DNA from 4 places in the Thauera butanivorans genome. Region 1 is predicted to be linked to each of the others. Evidence: riboswitches for the same ligand, from Rfam matches in the RefSeq annotation. Region 1 holds a riboswitch; each other region holds the start of a gene.
The links. Region 1 has a riboswitch for cobalamin ahead of bluB (5,6-dimethylbenzimidazole synthase). Riboswitches for the same ligand answer to the same signal wherever they lie in the genome.
Positions count from the first base shown of each region.

Region 2: linked by a shared signal. The riboswitch ahead of ACNQFN_RS20610 (ABC transporter substrate-binding protein) and the one ahead of bluB (5,6-dimethylbenzimidazole synthase) in region 1 are both predicted to bind cobalamin.
Region 3: linked by a shared signal. The riboswitch ahead of cobO (cob(I)yrinic acid a,c-diamide adenosyltransferase) and the one ahead of bluB (5,6-dimethylbenzimidazole synthase) in region 1 are both predicted to bind cobalamin.
Region 4: linked by a shared signal. The riboswitch ahead of ACNQFN_RS04770 (GNAT family N-acetyltransferase) and the one ahead of bluB (5,6-dimethylbenzimidazole synthase) in region 1 are both predicted to bind cobalamin.

Region 1 covers NZ_CP183038.1:1,342,203-1,346,408, reverse strand. The annotation lists gene ACNQFN_RS06505 (nitrate- and nitrite sensing domain-containing protein) at 231-1,523, opposite strand; gene bluB (5,6-dimethylbenzimidazole synthase) at 1,663-2,397, opposite strand; cobalamin riboswitch at 2,445-2,638, opposite strand; gene rlmB (23S rRNA (guanosine(2251)-2'-O)-methyltransferase RlmB) at 2,831-3,595, opposite strand; gene rnr (ribonuclease R) at 3,588-4,206, opposite strand, start outside.
Region 2 covers NZ_CP183038.1:4,256,655-4,260,860, reverse strand. The annotation lists gene ACNQFN_RS20615 (FecCD family ABC transporter permease) at 1-838, opposite strand, end outside; gene ACNQFN_RS20610 (ABC transporter substrate-binding protein) at 835-1,800, opposite strand; cobalamin riboswitch at 2,002-2,217, opposite strand; gene ACNQFN_RS20605 (DEAD/DEAH box helicase) at 2,309-3,898, opposite strand.
Region 3 covers NZ_CP183038.1:1,952,622-1,956,827, reverse strand. The annotation lists gene ACNQFN_RS09425 (chorismate-binding protein) at 1-1,682, shown strand, start outside; gene cobO (cob(I)yrinic acid a,c-diamide adenosyltransferase) at 1,695-2,306, opposite strand; cobalamin riboswitch at 2,461-2,684, opposite strand; gene ACNQFN_RS09415 (methyl-accepting chemotaxis protein) at 2,742-4,206, opposite strand, start outside.
Region 4 covers NZ_CP183038.1:996,504-1,000,709, reverse strand. The annotation lists gene ACNQFN_RS04780 (GlxA family transcriptional regulator) at 1-571, opposite strand, end outside; gene ACNQFN_RS04775 (YbfB/YjiJ family MFS transporter) at 555-1,913, shown strand; cobalamin riboswitch at 1,913-2,128, shown strand; gene ACNQFN_RS04770 (GNAT family N-acetyltransferase) at 2,285-2,797, shown strand; gene ACNQFN_RS04765 (ribonucleoside-diphosphate reductase subunit alpha) at 2,834-4,206, shown strand, end outside.

The sequences.
Region 1 (4,206 bases):
GGGAATGGACGCCGTTGTCCTGTGTTCGAGTCGGAAGATCGAATGCAGGGCCGCCGTTGGCCCAGTCTTGCCCTAGCCTATGCAGCAAGCGTGCCAGTTTTCAGGATCGATTCGTTTCCCTTGCATTTCATCGGTTTGCCAGCTGGCTGCATGGCGACGCGGCGAGGCCGGATGCACTGCTGCAGTGCAGCATCGACAGTTGCCTGCACATCCCTGGTGCGCCGTCCCGCCTAGTGCCTGCCCAGCACCGGAGCCAGCGCCAGCGTCGCCGCGGCGACCTCGGCCAGGCGCCGCCCCTGGCTCATCGCGGTCTGGCGCAGCAGGCGATAGGCCTCGTCCTCGGACAAGCCGCGGCAGGCCATCAGCAGGCCTTTCGCGCGCTCGATCAGCTTGCGCTCGTCCAGCGCCGCACGCGCCGCGTCGAGTTCGTCGCTCATCGCCTGCAGGCGCTGCGACTGGGCATGGAGCAGATCGACGATCGAACGCCGCAGTTGCGGACCGAAGGGCCCATCGCCCTGGGCAGGCTCTGCCGGCGCGCCCTCCCCGGCCATCTCGGTACCGATCAGCATGTCGAGCGGCGCCCGGATCTCCGCTGCGGTGGACAAGGCCTCCAGCAAAGCAGCCTGGTCCTGCGCCTCGGTCCGTGCCGAGGCGATCCGCCGCGCACAGGATTCGCCCAACCCGCGGGCGAGCGCCACTTCGGCTTCGTGCATCTGGTCGAGGCGCTGCGAGCAGCAGTCGAACCAGGCCTCGGCCAGCGCGGGATCGAGCGCCGAACCCAGCGTCGACGCCAGCAGCATCCGGCGCAGGCGCTCGTGTTCGGCCAGCGGCATGACGGACTGCAGCGCCCGCCACTGACGCAGCACCTCGTCGCCGCAGAAACCTTCGAAGCGCCGAAAGCACTGCGCCTGCGCATCGATCAGGTGCAGGATGGCCTGCACGCGCTCGGGCGCCGGATGGCCCGCAGCGAACAGCGCCGCGCCCAGGGCGCGCTCCTGGCCGGCGAACTCCTTGCCCTGCATCAGGTTGAACAGCGCCACCAGCAGCCGCGAAACCCCGGGATCGACCGCCACGTCGGCGGCCTCGAACACCAGCGCGAGCAAGGCCGCGATGATCTCGCCGTAGCGCGCGGTCGACGCATCGGGCCGGCAGCGCCGGGCGGCGATGTCGCCGCGCAGCCCGGGCAAGCCATCCAGCGCATGCAGTGCAAGCGCGATGCGCGTCAGCAGGCGCGCACCGCCATGCACCGCGCCGCCCGACTTCTCGCCGCCCAGTTCCGGGCGCTTGAGCCAACTCCGGACCCCGGCCTCCGCAGCCCGGCTGGCAAGCAGTTGCGCTTCGCGCTGGGGGCCGAAACGGGCGCCTTCCGAGCCGAGAAAGACGTTGGAAGCGCCGCGTTCCCGCTGGAGCTGGTGGACGAGTTCACTGACCGCCTGCACCAGTTCGCAGCTGAGCGCAAGCCGTTCGAGATCGTCGATTTCGCAGCGGCGCGCTGCGAGCAGAAATGCGAGCGCCGTCTTCATCCTCTCTCCGCAATCCTCGTTGCCGTCGCCGCAGCCGGAATGGCCATGGCGACAACGACAAGCAATTGCCGTGCAAGCCTGTGCACGCCATACCGGGCGGCGGCTGCGCGAAGGCCGAAGAAGCGGAATGGTGGCCCGGCTATGTCGGCATGGCGCGGGAGACGGCGTCGGCGAAACGCTCGCCCGCTTCGTCCGCCTCGCCCTGCCAGCGATCGAAGTGCAGCAGCTCGGTCAGCGGCATGCGCTTGAGCCAGCCGGCCGATTCCAGCTCCGGGCGCTCATGGAAATGGCTGACATGGCCGATGCAGAGGTAGGCGATCGGCACGATCCCGTCGGGAATGCCGAGCGTCTCGCGCAGCGCCTGCGGGTGCAGGATGCTGACCCAGCCCACGCCCAGCCCTTCGGCACGCGCCGCCAGCCACAGGTTCTGCACCGCGCAGACCGCGCTGTAGATGTCCATCTCCGGCATGTGGGTGCGGCCGACCACCACCGGGCCGTTGCGGCTGCGATCGCAGGTGATGCAGAGGTTGAGCGGCGCTTCCAGGATGCCCTCGAGCTTCAGCTTGCGATACGTGCCCCGCTTGCCGGTCTCGAACATCTGTTCGGCTTCGGCATGGGCGGCGAGGAAATCGCGGTGGATCCGCTCGCGCACCTCGCGCGAACGCACGATGACGAAGTCCCAGGGCTGCATGAAGCCGACCGAGGGCGCGTGGTGGGCGGCGATCAGGACGCGCGCCAGTACCTCGTCGGCAATGGGATCGGGCAGGAACTGCCCGCGCACGTCGCGCCGGGTATGGATCGCGCGGTAAACGGCGGCGCGCTCGGCGACGCTGAAGGATGAATCGGTCTGGATGGTTTGTGCATGGCTGCTCACGGAGTCGTCCCCTTGGCGTGAAGCAGTGGGCAGCCGCCGACCAGACGGCTGCTTGGACGCTTCGGGGCCGGTCTTCCGGCTGAGGATCATCCCGTCCGGGCGCCTTCCCGGCCCTTGCAGGCCAGTGGCTGGGCAAACCTTGCCCGGACAGTCCCCTTCACGGCGCTGGGCACGCAGCGGATTTGCACCGCTTTCCCGATTCTCCCGCGCAGGCGCGGGCACCCCGAAGCTCGAAAGACGTGAAGCGTATTGAATCGCGCTGCGGCTGGCAAGCTGCGGCCGGCAAGGTACGCCGCCACCGCTCGGCGAGCCGGATGTGGAAGGTGGCGAAACCCATCGACGGCGGCACACGCCGGGGGTGATGAGTTTCGCCCTCGGCTCCGCGCAGCCCGTTCCACCTTCCCGCAGCGCAGACTCCCTCGGCCGCCACCGCTCATCCGCGCTGGCGGCGCGCCTCGAACAGGCAGATGCCGCTCGCCACCGACACGTTCAGGCTGTCGACGCTGCCGTGCATCGGAATGCGCGCCAGTTCGTCGCAGGTCTCGCGCGTCAGGCGGCGCAAGCCGTCGCCCTCGGCGCCCAGCACCCAGGCCACGGGTCCTTTCTGGTCGATGTCGTACAGCGACTTCTCCGCCTCGCCGGCGGCACCGACCACCCACACGCCGGCCTCCTGCATCTCGCGCAGCGCGCGCGCCAGATTGGTGACGGTGATGTAGGGCACGGTGTCGGCCGCACCGCTGGCGACCTTGACCGCGGTGGCGTTGAGGCCGACGGCGCGGTCCCTGGGCGCGACCACCGCGTGCGCGCCGGCCGCATCGGCGACGCGCAGGCAGGCGCCGAGGTTGTGCGGGTCCTGCACGCCGTCCAGCACCAGGATCAGCGCGTTCTCCTCCAGGCTGTCGAGCACGTCGGCGAGCTTGATGTCGCGCCGCGTCGCATCGACCTTCGCCACCACGCCCTGGTGCCGGCGGGTGCCGACCATGGCATCGAGCTTGTCGCCTTCGCAATACAGCATGCGGACGCCGGACGCCTCGGCCTGGGCGACGAACTTCTTCACCCGCGCGTCCTTGCGGTCGGCCGACAGATGGACTTCCAGCACCGAGTCCGGCGCATGCCGCAGCTTGGCGGACACGGCATGGAAACCGTAGATCAGCCGGCTGGCGGCGCTGGTGTTCGTGTTTGCGGTCGTCTTAGGCACGGCGTTTTTCCTTCGCGGAGGTCTTGCCGCCAGAACGCGCGGCCGGTTTCGAGGCGCGCGATTCTACCGGCTCGGCAGCAACCGCGGCTTTGGCGGTCTTCGCTGGCTTGGCCGATTTCGCTTTTCCGGCCTTTTCCGCCTTGTCCTTCTTGCCGGTCTTCTTCGCCTTCTTCTCTGCCTTCTCGGTCGATTTGGCCTTGCCGGCCTTGGTCTTCGCCTTCACGGTCTTGGCTTTCTTGCCCTTGTCCGCAGCATCCTTGTCCTTCTTGCCGGCCTTCTCCTTCTTCTCCGCCTTGCCACCCTTGCCGGCGGCAGTCTTGCGCGCCTTGGTGGCCGCAGCCTCTTCGGCAGCCAACTTGATCGCCGCGGCCTCCTGGTCGACCGCCTTCTGCCAGATGTCGTCGAGCACGCTGGCGCCGGCGCGGGTGGCCTTGGCCGGCGCCGGGCGGGCACCCTCCTCGGCTGCAGGAAGCGTCGCTGTTTTCGGGGTAGCGGAAGCGCTGGTGCGGGAACGCCGCTTCGGTGCAGCAGCAGGCTTCAGTTCGGGCGCAGCAGCGACTTCAGCCACAGCGGAGGTTTCGGCTGCCTGCGATGCCTCGGCAACGGCCGGC
Region 2 (4,206 bases), 1.8 Mb from region 1:
GGCCGACGAAGCCGATCGCGCCGGTCACGGCAACGCTGGCGCCGACGCACAGCGCGGTGCCGACGACGACCTGCGCGCGCAGGCGGGCGAGATTGACGCCCATGCTGGCGGCCTCGTCCTCGCCCACCGACAGCGCGTCGAGGTCGCGTCCGCAGGTGGCCAGCAGCGCCAGGCCGGCGAGCACGAAAGGCAGGCACAGGCGGATGTCGTCGAAGCTGCGGTCGGCCAGCGAGCCGAGCAGCCACAGCACGATGTCCTGGACGTCGGTCGGGTTGGGGGCGAGGTTGATGGCCAGCGAAGTCAAGGCGCCGGCCAGCGAGGACAGCGCCACACCGGCCAGGATCAGGGTCAGGTTGCCGGTGCCGCGGCGGGCGATGCGGTACAGTACCAGCGTCGCCAGCGCGGCGCAGCCCATCGCCGCCGCCGGCAGCAGCCAGGGCGTCAGCTGGGCGAGGCCGAAGTACAGGCACAGCACCGCGCCCAGACTGGCGCTGGAGCTGATGCCGAGCAGACCCGGCTCGGCGAGCGGATTGCGCAGCAGGCCCTGCAGCGCCGCGCCCGACATGCCGAGCGAAGCGCCGACCAGGATCGCCAGCAGCACGCGCGGCAGGCGGATCTCGGCGACGATGGCATGCTGGCGGGCCAGCGCTTCGGATGCGCCATCGCCGACCGGCAGCAGTGCGGCGGCGACGTCGGCGAGCGCCAGCTGCACCGGGCCGATGCCGAGCGAGACCAGCGCGAGCATGAGCAGGGCCAGCGCGAGCAGGCCATTGAGCGGCAGCGCGACTTGGCTGGTGCGTGGCAGCGGGGGCCGGGATGTGGCTTGGCCGGCCGTCATTGCGGCACCCGTGCCGGTGAGGCGGTGATTTGCTGCCTGGCGCTTGCCGCTTCTTCTGCACCCCCGGCTCCGACAGGGGAGAGGGGCGCCCGGCTTAGAGATGCCCGGCTGCGGGACATCGGGACCGGCGGACTTAGGCGGGCCAATTGTGCGGCGATGTCTTCGGCGGCCTCGATCAACTGCCAGTTGCTGCAGCCCCAGTCGTTGCCGTCCATGCGCACCACCGGCCGTTCGGCGAGCAGCGTCCGCATCTGCGGATGGCGGGCGAAGCCGGAGCGGGCATAGGTGGTGTCGTTGAGCATGCTGCTGACGACGAAGACGTCGGGCGGGTCGGCGACCACGTCCTCCAGCGCGACCCGGCCCCAGCCGCGGCGGCCGGACTCGGTGGCGTGATTGCGCACGCCGGCGGCCTGGAACACCGCGTCGACATAGGTGCCGGCGCCGGCGCTGCCGCCGTTGGGGCGCAGGTAGAGCGCGCGGGCCGGATGCGTGCTTGCCTGCAGGTGGGCGATGCGGGCCTGCACGTCGGCCACCAGCGCCTCGCCGGCGGCGGCGCGGCCGAGCCGGCCGGCGATGTGCCGGGTGCTGGCGAAGATGCCGTTCCAGTCGGTCGGGTAGGGCACGGTGACGATCCCGATGCCGTGGCGTTCGAACAGCGCGGCCTGGTGGCGCGCCTGCCAGCGCCGCGACGCGAGCACGACGTCGGGGCGCAAGGCCAGCACTTCCTCGGCGCTGCCGTCGTTGGCGGGATGGCGGCGGGCCTGTTCGTACATCGCGGTGCGGCGCGGGTCCTGGCTCTTGCGCGACACCGAGACGATCTGCGCCGGTTCGGCCAGGCCGAGCACCAGCATGTCGGCGCACAGGTTGGTCGACATCACGCGCGGCAGCGCCGCGCCGGCTGCAGCGAAGGCGACGGAGCCGGACAGCAGGGCCAGCAGCGCAGCGAGCAGGCGCACGGCCATCTCAGGCGCCAATGCCGGGCGCTTGCACCGTGCCGGCCCTGGAGGCGTGGGAAGAAGGGATGTGGTGGTGCTGGGTGTCCTGGTCCATGGCTGCGGCTGCGCGGGTGCGGCGACGATCGGCCTGCATGGGGTAGGGACGGACAGCGGAAGGCTGGGGCCGGGACGGCCAGGCCAGACGGTGATCGCCCGCACCCCGGGGCAGTGACCTTCAATCGACCAGGCCGGTCTTCTGGCTCTCCTTCGTCCGGATGTCCGCAGCCTTCCCGGGCGAAGCCCAGTGGCAGGGGGGCGGAATCCGTCAGGACTACAGCAGCGGGGGCTGCGCCGGAATGGCCGCTGGAGGCGGCGTCACCGGACTTCCCGTTTCACCCTGGGCGCACGGCGGCGGCACAGGGCACCTGGATCGAATGCGCGCGAAGCTTAAGTGAGGGGACAGGGTTTGGCAAGCCGGCGCCCGCCGCGCGCGGGCCGGGGGCGCGATCGAGCGCGCAGCCCCGGTGGCTCGTGCTCAGCGGTTGCCGCTGCCCGGCTTGGCGGAGAACAGCGCGGCACGCGGCGCGGCGGGGCGATTGCGGCCGGGGCGGGCGCGATTGCCATCGACGTCCGCGCGGCGGTTGTCGACAGCGCGGTTGCCATCGACGTCGCCACGGCGGGATGCGTGGGAAATGCGGTTGCCGTCCACTTCGGGGCGCGACGGCTGCATGCGGTTGCCGTTGATTTCGCGTGGCTCGGCGCTGCGCGGTGCGCGGTTGCCGTCCGCCTCGCCGCGGCGCGGCTGCGGGCGGGCACCCGGCTTGCCCTGGCCGGCGCCACGGTTGCCGGGGGTGGCACGATCGCCTCGTGGCGCACCGGACGGGGTGCCGTTGCGGGCCTGGCCCGAGCGGCCGCCGCGGCGCTGCAGCGGTTCGCGCTGGTGGTCGGCGTCGTGCGCGGCCTCGGCGCCGGCGCTGGGCACGAAGTCCTCGGCCACGGCACGGTCGATGCGACGCTTGATCAGGCGCTCGATCGCGCTTAGCAGCTTGATCTCTTCATCGTCGACCAGCGAGATGGCATTGCCGGCGGCGCCGGCGCGGCCGGTGCGGCCGATGCGGTGCACATAGTCTTCCGGCACGTTGGGCAGTTCGAAGTTGACCACCTGCGGCAACTGGTCGATGTCGAGGCCGCGCGCGGCGATGTCGGTTGCCACCAGCACCGGCAGCGAGCCGTCCTTGAACTGCGCCAGCGCCCGCGTGCGCGCCGCCTGGCTCTTGTTGCCGTGGATCGCGGCGGCGGCGATGCCGTGCTTGCTGAGGTATTCGGCGAGCTTGTTGGCGCCGTGCTTGGTGCGGGTGAACACCAGCGCCTGGAACCACTGCTTTTCCTTGATCAGGTGGGCGAGCAGTTCGCGCTTCTGCTTCTGGCCGATCATGTAGACCGCCTGGTCGACGCGTTCGGCGGTGGTGTTGCGCGGCGCGACTTCGACCGTGGCCGGATCGTGCAGCAGGCCGTGGGCCAACTGGCGGATCTCGTCCGAGAAGGTGGCCGAGAACAGCAGGTTCTGGCGCTTCTTCGGCAGCAGCGCAAGCACCTTGCGGATGTCGCGGATGAAGCCCATGTCGAGCATGCGGTCGGCTTCGTCCAGCACCAGGATCTCGACGCCGGACAGGTCCACGGTTTTCTGCCCGACGTGGTCGAGCAGGCGGCCGGGCGTGGCGACCAGGATGTCCACGCGCTTTTTGAGCGCGCCGATCTGCGGGTTGATGTTGACGCCGCCGAACATCACCAGCGAAGCCAGTGGCAGGTGCTTGCCGTAGGTCTTGACCGATTCCTCGACCTGCGCGGCGAGTTCGCGCGTCGGCGTCAGGATCAGGCAGCGTGGGCGGCCGGGCGGATGCGGGTGGGCGTGGGTCTGCGACAGGATGTGCAACAGCGGCAGCGTGAAGCCGGCGGTCTTGCCGGTGCCGGTCTGGGCGGCGGCGAGCAGGTCGCCGCCGGCGAGCACTTGCGGAATGGCCTGGGCCTGGATCGGCGTCGGCGAGGTATAGCCGGCTTCGCCGATGGCGCGCAGGATGGGTTCGGCCAGCCCGAGGCTGGCGAAAGTGACGACTTCGGAATTCATTCGATGGTTTCCGGCGCCAGTCCGTCGCGCATGCGTGGCGACACCAATCCGGGCTGGCGGGAGAGAGATCCGGGGCGGGCGCCGGCCGGATCGTTGCAGGAGCCGCCGCGGTCGATCGGTCAAGCCGCGGCGAGCCGGCACTATAGAGACTATGCGGGCTTGATGCGAGCTTTTTGTGCACAGCAGCGTGAAGGCGTATCCCGGAAGGCATTGCCGCCTGTGCCAGGATCGACGCCCAGGCTGCCAGGGCTCCAGCCGGCAGCAGTCGTGGCCTGGCTCGTACCGTATCGCCCAAAAGCCCTTGTTGC
Region 3 (4,206 bases), 610 kb from region 1:
ACGAGGTGCGTCCGCTGCTCGATGCGGTCGAGGCCGCCGCCCGCGCAGGCGCCTGGGCGCTGGGTTATCTGCGCTACGAAGCCGCACCCGCGTTCGACGCGGCGATGACCGTGCATGCAGCGGACGGACCGCTGGCCTGGTTCGCCATCCACGACACCCCGCTGCCCTGGAACGGGGAACCGGGGGGCGGTGCAGCAGTGGTCGATTGGCACACCCTGCCCACGCGTGCCGCCTTCGATGCTGCCCATGCCCGCATCCAGCGGGCGATCGCCGACGGTGTGCTCTACCAGGTCAACCACACGGCACAGTTGCGTGGACGGCTGGCGGGCGACGACCGTGGCCTGTTCGCCGCGTTGCAGCGGGCACAGCCGGGCGGGTATGCAACACATCTCGACTGCGGCACCAACGACGGTAACGAGGATCGCGTACAGGTGCTGTCCGTCTCGCCCGAACTGTTCTTCGACTGGCGCGGGAACGAGATCCTGACGCGGCCGATGAAAGGCACGGCCCCGCGCGGTACCACACCCGACGAAGATGCCGCGCTGGCCGCTCGGCTGCGCGCCAGCCCCAAGGAGCGCGCCGAGAACGTCATGATCGTGGACCTGCTGCGCAACGACCTCTCGCGCATCGCCGAGCCGCACAGCGTGCGCGTGCCCGCGCTGTTCCACACCGAAGCCCTGCCCACTGTCTGGCAGATGACTTCCGACGTGGTGGCGCGCACCCGCGCCGGCACGCGGCTCGCCGACGTGTTCGCCGCGCTGTTTCCCTGCGGTTCGGTCACCGGCGCCCCCAAGGTGGAAGCCATGCGCATGATCCGCGCCCTCGAAGGCGGGCCGCGCGGCATTTACTGCGGCGCTGTCGGCGTGGTTCGTCCCTACGTTTCGCCCGACGGCCAGCGCGGCATTGCCGCCACCTTCAACGTACCGATCCGCAGCATCGAACTGAAAGGCAGCAATGCCCGCTGCGGCATCGGCAGCGGCATCGTCTGGGGCGCAAGCGCCAAGGACGAATGGGCCGAATGGGCCGCCAAGCGCGCCTTCGTCGAGCGCGCCAGCGCACCGTTCGACCTGCTGGAAACCCTGGGTCTGCACGGCGGCAAGCTGCGCCACCGCGACGAACACCTCGCCCGCATGCGCGCCGCCGCTGCGCACTTCGGCTACCCCTGGGATGAGTCACGCATCGAGGCCTGCCTCGATGATCTCGTCCGCACGCACGGCCAGGGCGCCTGGCGCGTGCGCCTGCTGCTGAATGCGCAGGGCCTGGCCCGCGCCGAAGCAGCCGCCTTCGCTCCCACGCCGGCGCCGGTACTGCTGGCACTGGCCGACCGCCCCTTTCTCCAGGCGCACAGCGAATTCAGCCGCTACAAGACCACCCGCCGCGCGCACTACGCAGCCTTCGCTCCCACAACGGGCTCGGACGTGTTCGACACCGTACTCTACAACGAAGCCGGCGAAATCACCGAATCCACGTTCGGCAACCTCGCCATGCTGATCGATGGCCGCTGGGTCACGCCGCCCCTCGCCTGCGGCCTGCTGCCCGGCATCGGCCGCGCCGTCGCCCTGCGCGAAGGCCGCGTGGTGGAGGCCGTGGTGCGCGTGCAGGATCTACCGCGCGTGCAGGGCTGGGCCTTCATCAACAGCCTGCGCGACTGGTTGGAGGCACGGCTGGCGCCATCCAACTGACGGCTGGCCAGCTCAGAAGTCGATGCCCGCCTGCGCCTTCACGCCCGCCTTGAAGGCGTGCTTGCGGTCGGCGATCTCGCTGACCGTATCGGCCAGCTCCGCCAGTTCCGGCTTGGCGGCACGGCCGGTGACGATGACGGTCTGGCGCGGCGGGCGGGCGCGGATCGCGGCGATCACCTGATCGGTGTCGAGGTAGTTGTACTTGAGCATGTAGGTCAGCTCGTCGAGCAGCACCAGGTCGAGCGCCGGGTCGGCCAGCATGCGGCTGGCCTGCGCCCAGGCTTCGTCGGCGGCGCGCTTGTCGGCGTCCCAGTTCTGCGTGTTCCAGGTGAAGCCGGTGGCCATGGCGTGGTACTGGACGGCAGTGTCCAGCCCCTGCTTCTGCAGGAAGATGACTTCGCCGGTGGCGTGCGTGCCCTTGATGAACTGCACCACGCCGGCGCGCTGGCCGTGGCCGAGCGCGCGATACAGGGTGCCGAAGGCGGAGGTGGTCTTGCCCTTGCCGTTGCCGGTGATCAGGATGACGATGCCGCGCTCCTCCTGCGCGCGCCCGATGGCGGCATCGACGACTTCCTTCTTGCGCTGCATGCGCGCGTTGTGGCTCTGCTTCTTGTCCTCTTCCATCGGTCCGTCCTCCTTGCCATCGCTGTCGGAACCGGATGGGGAAGAATGACGATGGTGCATGCGCGGCAAAGCCGCAAAGGCGGCGTAGGCGAAGCGCAAGCGGGCTGTCAGGCCCGCGCGACCGATCGGCAGTCCGCCCGCACCCCGGGGCATTCACCTGTCTCGTCGAACGGGTCGGTCTTCTGGCTCGCCTTCATCCGGTTGCCGCCGCCTTCCCGAAGCGCAAGGCTTCAGTGGTCGAAATGGCGGCGCCGTCTGGCTTACAGCAGCGGGGGCTGCGCCGGAATGGCGGGAAAAATGGGCGGCACGCCCCCCCCCCCGCTTCACCGGACTTCCTGTTTCGCTCCGCGCGCGAATGCCCGCGAAAGCTCCCGATCGATGCGGGCCGCACTATACGCCCGCAGCGGTGCCGCGGGCAATGCGCGCGCCGGCGATTCAGTTGCCGAGCAGGCTCTCGACCGGGACACCGATGCGCACATTCCCCCAATGGCGGCTGCCGGCCATGATCGGCATGGCGATGTCGCACAGGATCTCGCCGGTATCGCGGAGGTAAGTCTGCAACAGCAGGGGCTCGGTATTGCGCGCGGCACGCAGTTCGGACGGGCTTTCGAACTTGCGGCAGGTACGGTTGCCCACCAGATCCTGCTCGTAGTTGCCGGTCAGCGGCTGGGAGAATTTGGCGTTGTGCGCCGGCAGGTAGCTGTCTGCATTGACCGCAACGGCGAATACGGCGCCCCGGGTCGAGGCCAGGCTGTCATCGAGCAAGGCCTGGCAGCGGCGGGTGAACTCCTCGCCCCATGCCACACGGAATTTGGGCGGATTGGTGCCGGGGATGGGCTGGTAGCGCCAGTCGAAGATGTCGATGCGGCTGGCGGCCATCTGCTGGAGCTGCTCCTGCACCTCGTCGCGGAAGCGGCGCGTCTGTTCGACGATCCGGTCGAAGGCCCCGCGCCCGGTCTTGAAGCGCGACACCAGTTCCTGCACGCCTTCGGTCGCCTTGGCAAGCTGTTCCGTACCCTGCTCGCTCTCATCCATCTGCCCGGCGACGGTGTGCGACAGGGCATTGATGGCGCTGACCTTCTCATGCACGCTGACGTTGGTGTCCGCCAGCGAGCCCATCGCCGCGGCGATCTGCTCGAGCTGCCTTCCGGTCGTCTCGAACTCGCCCACCATGTAACCGAACTGGGTCGCCGAGCGGTCGACGACTTCGCGCGTCTGCAGCACGTCGGCATTGATCACTTCGTTCTCGTTGCGCGTCTCCGACACCAGTTCGAGCATGCCGTTGATGTTGCCGACGATCTCGGCGGTCGCGTTGTTCACCCGCTCGGCCAGCTTGCGCACCTCGTCGGCGACCACGGCGAAGCCGCGCCCGGCCTCGCCCGCCCGCGCGGCCTCGATTGCCGCATTGAGCGCCAGCAGATTGGTCTGGTCGGCAATCTCGCGGATCAGCACGGCGATCTGCTTCACGCTCTCGGAGCGCTGCGACAGGTCGTCCACGGTGTGGTTGAACGCGGTCACCTTGTCGCTGACGGAATTGATCTTGCCGGCGATGTCCTGCATCTCGTGCAGCGAACCGCGTGCGATGCGCAGATTCTCGGCGGTGGACTCGGCGATCTGCCGTGCGCTCTGCGACACCTGCTCGATGGCGGCGGTGGATGCACTGCTGGCGTCGAACACCGCCGTGGTCATCTGCCCCTGCTCCCGCGCGTGCCTGGCAGCAGCCTCGACGCGCAGCTTGACCTGCACCGCCTCGCGCGCGATGCCGACGCTGGTGGTGCGCACTTCGCCGATGATGTGGCGCATCTTCTCGGCGAAGTGGTTGTAGCTGCTGGCGAGCTCGCGGAACTCGTCATGGGTGATGAGCGGGAGGTCGCGCGAGAAGTCGCCTTCGCCGCGGCCG
Region 4 (4,206 bases), 350 kb from region 1:
GATCCATTTGCGCCATGGCCGCGCCGGCGCTGATGACGCCGCGCTCATCCACCAGCATGCGATTCACATCCAGCCGGGCCAGGGGAAAACAACGCTGGAGGAAATCCCCGAGCTGCCAGTGCGTGGTTGCGGTCCGTCCATCGAGCAGACCGGCCATTCCCAGCACGAAAACGCCAGAGCACGACGCCGCGACCTTGCCGCCATGGGCACCGTGCTCGGCCGCCATGGCGGCAAACGCAGCCATGTCCGGCATGTTCATGCGCTGGCGCAGCCTGTCTTCGCGATAGCGGTCGCGGATATTGCCCCCCGAATCCAGCTTCGGGTGGTCCAGGCCGATTCCAGGAATCACCACGACGGCATGCGGCTGGATGGCCACCCGGTCCAGGCGTTCGGCAGCGAGCGTCATGCCGCCCGACAGCGGAATCTGCCGGCGGGTGGACACCACCCGCCATTCCATGGGCTTGCGGCCTCGTGCCGCGGCACTGCGGCCCGCAATGCTCAACACATCCAGGGTCGCGCCGACGCTGGCAGCGAGCGCCCCCTCGGGCACGGCAATGACAAAGTCCGGCATGGTTTGTCCAAAATGGATTTTTCATTGTCATTTTAGACAATTGGACATCCGCTCGAAACCTTCTAGATTGGGCAGCGCCACGCCCGCTGCAGGGCGGCCCTCGATCACGACAGGACGGGAATGTGACATGCGACACTCGCCCAAATGCACCACAACGGCAATGCCGAATGCAGCATCGCTATGGCCGGCGTTCGGCCTGGGCCTGGCGATCGCCGTGGGCAACGGGCTGGCCCGCTTCTCCTATGCCCTGCTGCTGCCCGCCATGCGGGAGGACCTGGCCTGGACCTACGCCCAGGCAGGCTGGCTGAACACCGCCAATGCCCTCGGCTACATCCTTGGTGCGGCAAGCGGCTACTTTTTGCTGCGGCACGCCTCCCCGGCGCGTCTGTTTTCCTGGGGGCTATGGCTCACGCTGGCGGCATTGCCGCTTACCGGGCTGCATGGCTCGCTGGCGTCCCTGACCGCGGCTCGCGCGGCGGCAGGCATCGGCGCAGCCTGGGTCTTCTCCTGCGGCACCGCGCTGATAGCAGCGCGATATCCGGAAACCGATGGCCGCCGGGGAACCGCCATGGGCGTGTTCTTTGCCGGCGCCGGTCTGGGCATCGGCCTGTCGGGCCTGGTGGTGAATCCCTTGCTGGCATGGTCCGGCTCGCAGGGCTGGCCTGCCGCATGGCTGTGGCTGGGCGCACTGGCGCTGCTCCTGTCCGTCTGGCCGCTGAAAGAGGCGCTGAAGGTCCAGCGCGTTTCGAACGCCCCCGCGCGCGGCGCCCTGTCGCTGCGGGGCATGCGGATGGCGCTGCTGGGCTACTTCGCCTTCGCTGCCGGCTACATCGTTTACATGACCTTCATCCTGGCCTGGCTGCACACCCAGCATGGCTCATGGCAGTTGAGCACGCTGGTGTGGCTCGTGCTGGGCATCGGCGTGTCCTTGTCGCCTTTCGCATGGCGCCGCGCGCTGGAACACTGGCCGCCGGCGCTGACGCTGTCGGCCAGTTGCACCGCCACCTGGGCCGGTACCGTGATTCCGCTGCTGAATGCCCATGCGGCCGGCTTGCTGGCTTCCGCCCTGGTGTTTGGCCTGGGCATGTTCATCGCGCCGTCGGCCATCGCAGTGCTGGTACGCCAGAAACTCCCCGCGCCGCAGCTCGCCAAGGGCATGACGCTCTTCACGGTGGTGTTTTCAGTCGGCCAGGCGATTGGCCCGGTGGCGGCGGGCTGGATTGCCGATGAACAGACATTGCGCCAGTCACTGCTGTTCGGTTCCGGGCTCCTGCTGGCAGGAACGCTCCTGCCGCTGCTGGGGCTGGATCGGAAGTTTGACAGCCCGGGGGGCCAGGGCTAATCTGCGCCCCTGTTCATGGTTGCCTGCCGACACCGGCAGGCATGAAAAGGGAATCCGGTGCCGCGCCCGCGCGCGAAACCCGGAACTGCCCCCGCAACTGTAATCGGCGAGTCCTGCGCCCCCTCACGCCACTGGAACAGCAGCACGTTCCGGGAAGGCTGGCGCAAGGCGACGACCCGTGAGTCAGGAGACCTGCCATGCACATCACCTTCAACAGTTTGGGGCGGGGTGTCCCTGACAAGAGGCATGGCTCAGACCATTTCACTTGTTCGCTTTCCTGACGGCCGGGCAGCACCGCATGGCGTGTCCATGCGGGCGATGCGCCGCGTCCAGCCGCCGGAGATCCGCCCTGCCCGTACCGGATCTCCGCCATGTCAGACCTCGCTCGCCCCGCTCCTGCGCTGAGCCCGATGACGCGCTTCGGCCCCGATGACGCGCCCCGCATCCTCGCCCACCTGCTGATGCTCGACACCGACGACCGCATGCTGCGCTTCGGCCACGGCATCCGCGACGAAGGACTGGCCAGCTACGTCGCCCGCCTCGACTACGTCCGGGACCACGTCCACGGCCTGAACGACGCCCGCGGCGACATCGTGGCCCTCGCACATATCGCGATGCACGATGGCGACGTCGACTTCGGCCTCAGCGTGACGCGCCCATACCGCGGCCAGGGCCTGGGCCATGCCTTGTTCAGCCACGTCATTGCCATGGCGCAGCGCGGCGGCGCAGCACGCGTCCTGTGCTACAGCATCAGCCCCGCCGTGCTGCACATGGCCGGCCTCCACGGCTTCCGCCGCAGCGGCGGGAACCCCGCCGCACCGCTGGCGCTGCAACTGCCGAGCCCGGCTCCTGCCAGCCTCTCCCGCAGCCGCGCCGCCGCCTGAACACCTCCACACACTCACTTCCAGACAGGACATCCCGTGGACCGACTCCCCGACTCCCTCCATCGCATCGACCCGCAACTGACCGCTTTCGAAGTCATCCGCCGCAACGGCGCCGTGGTGGCCTTCGACCCGGGCAAGATCGCCGTCGCCATGAGCAAGGCTTTCCTCGCCGTCGAGGGCCGCCAGGGCGCGGATTCGTCGCGCGTGCGCGATCTCGTCGGCCGCCTGACCGAAACCGTCGTCGGCGCGCTGACCCGCCGCCTGCCCGACGGCGGCATGCTGCACATCGAGGACATCCAGGACCAGGTCGAACTGGCGCTGATGCGTTCGGGCGAGCACGACGTCGCCCGCGCCTACGTGCTCTACCGCGAACGCCGCGCCGCCGAACGCGCCGCGCAGAAGGCCGCCGGCATGGACGCCGCAGGCGACGCGCCGGTGCTGCACGTCGTCGATGGCGGGCAGCGCCGGCCGCTCGACCGCGCCGCGCTGCTCGCGACCTGCCGCGAAGCCTGCGAAGGGCTGGCCGACGTGTCCGCCGACACCGTGCTCGAACATGCGCTGCACAACCTCTACGACGGCGTGCCGGTCGCCGCCGTGCGCCAGTCGCTGGTGCTGGCGGCACGCACGCTGATCGAACGCGAGCCCGGCTACAGCCACGTCGCCGCGCGCCTGCTGCTGTCCGCGGTGCGCGTCGAGGTACTGGGCCACGAAGCCTCGCAGGCCGACATGGCCGCCCCTTCAGGCGGATACGTCAGTCATTTCACGCAAGCAATCCAGCTCGGCATCGATGCCGAGCTGCTCGACCCGCGGCTGGCCGACTTCGACCTGAGCCGGCTGGCGGCGGCACTGAAACCCGAGCGCGACCTGCAATTCGACTACCTCGGCCTGCAGACGCTGTACGACCGCTACTTCCTGCACGTGGAAGGCCGCCGCATCGAACTGCCGCAGACCTTCTTCATGCGCGTGGCGATGGGCCTGGCGCTGAACGAGATCGACCGCGAGGCGCGCGCGATCGAGTTCTACCTGCTGCTGTCCTCCTTCGACTTCATGAGCAGCACGCCGACGCTGTTCAACAGCGGCACCCGCCATTCGCAGCTGTCGTCGTGCTACCTGACGACGGTCGCCGACAGCCTGGAGGGCATCTACCAGTCGATCAAGGAAAACGCCATGCTGCAGAAGTTCGCCGGCGGCCTGGGCAACGACTGGACGCCGGTGCGCGCGCTGGGCAGCCGCATCAAGGGCACCAACGGCCAGAGCCAGGGCGTGATCCCCTTCCTGAAGGTGGTCAACGACACCGCAGTGGCGGTCAACCAGGGCGGCAAGCGCAAGGGCGCGGTGTGTGCCTACCTGGAAACCTGGCACCTCGACATCGAGGAATTCCTCGAACTGCGCAAGAACACCGGCGACGA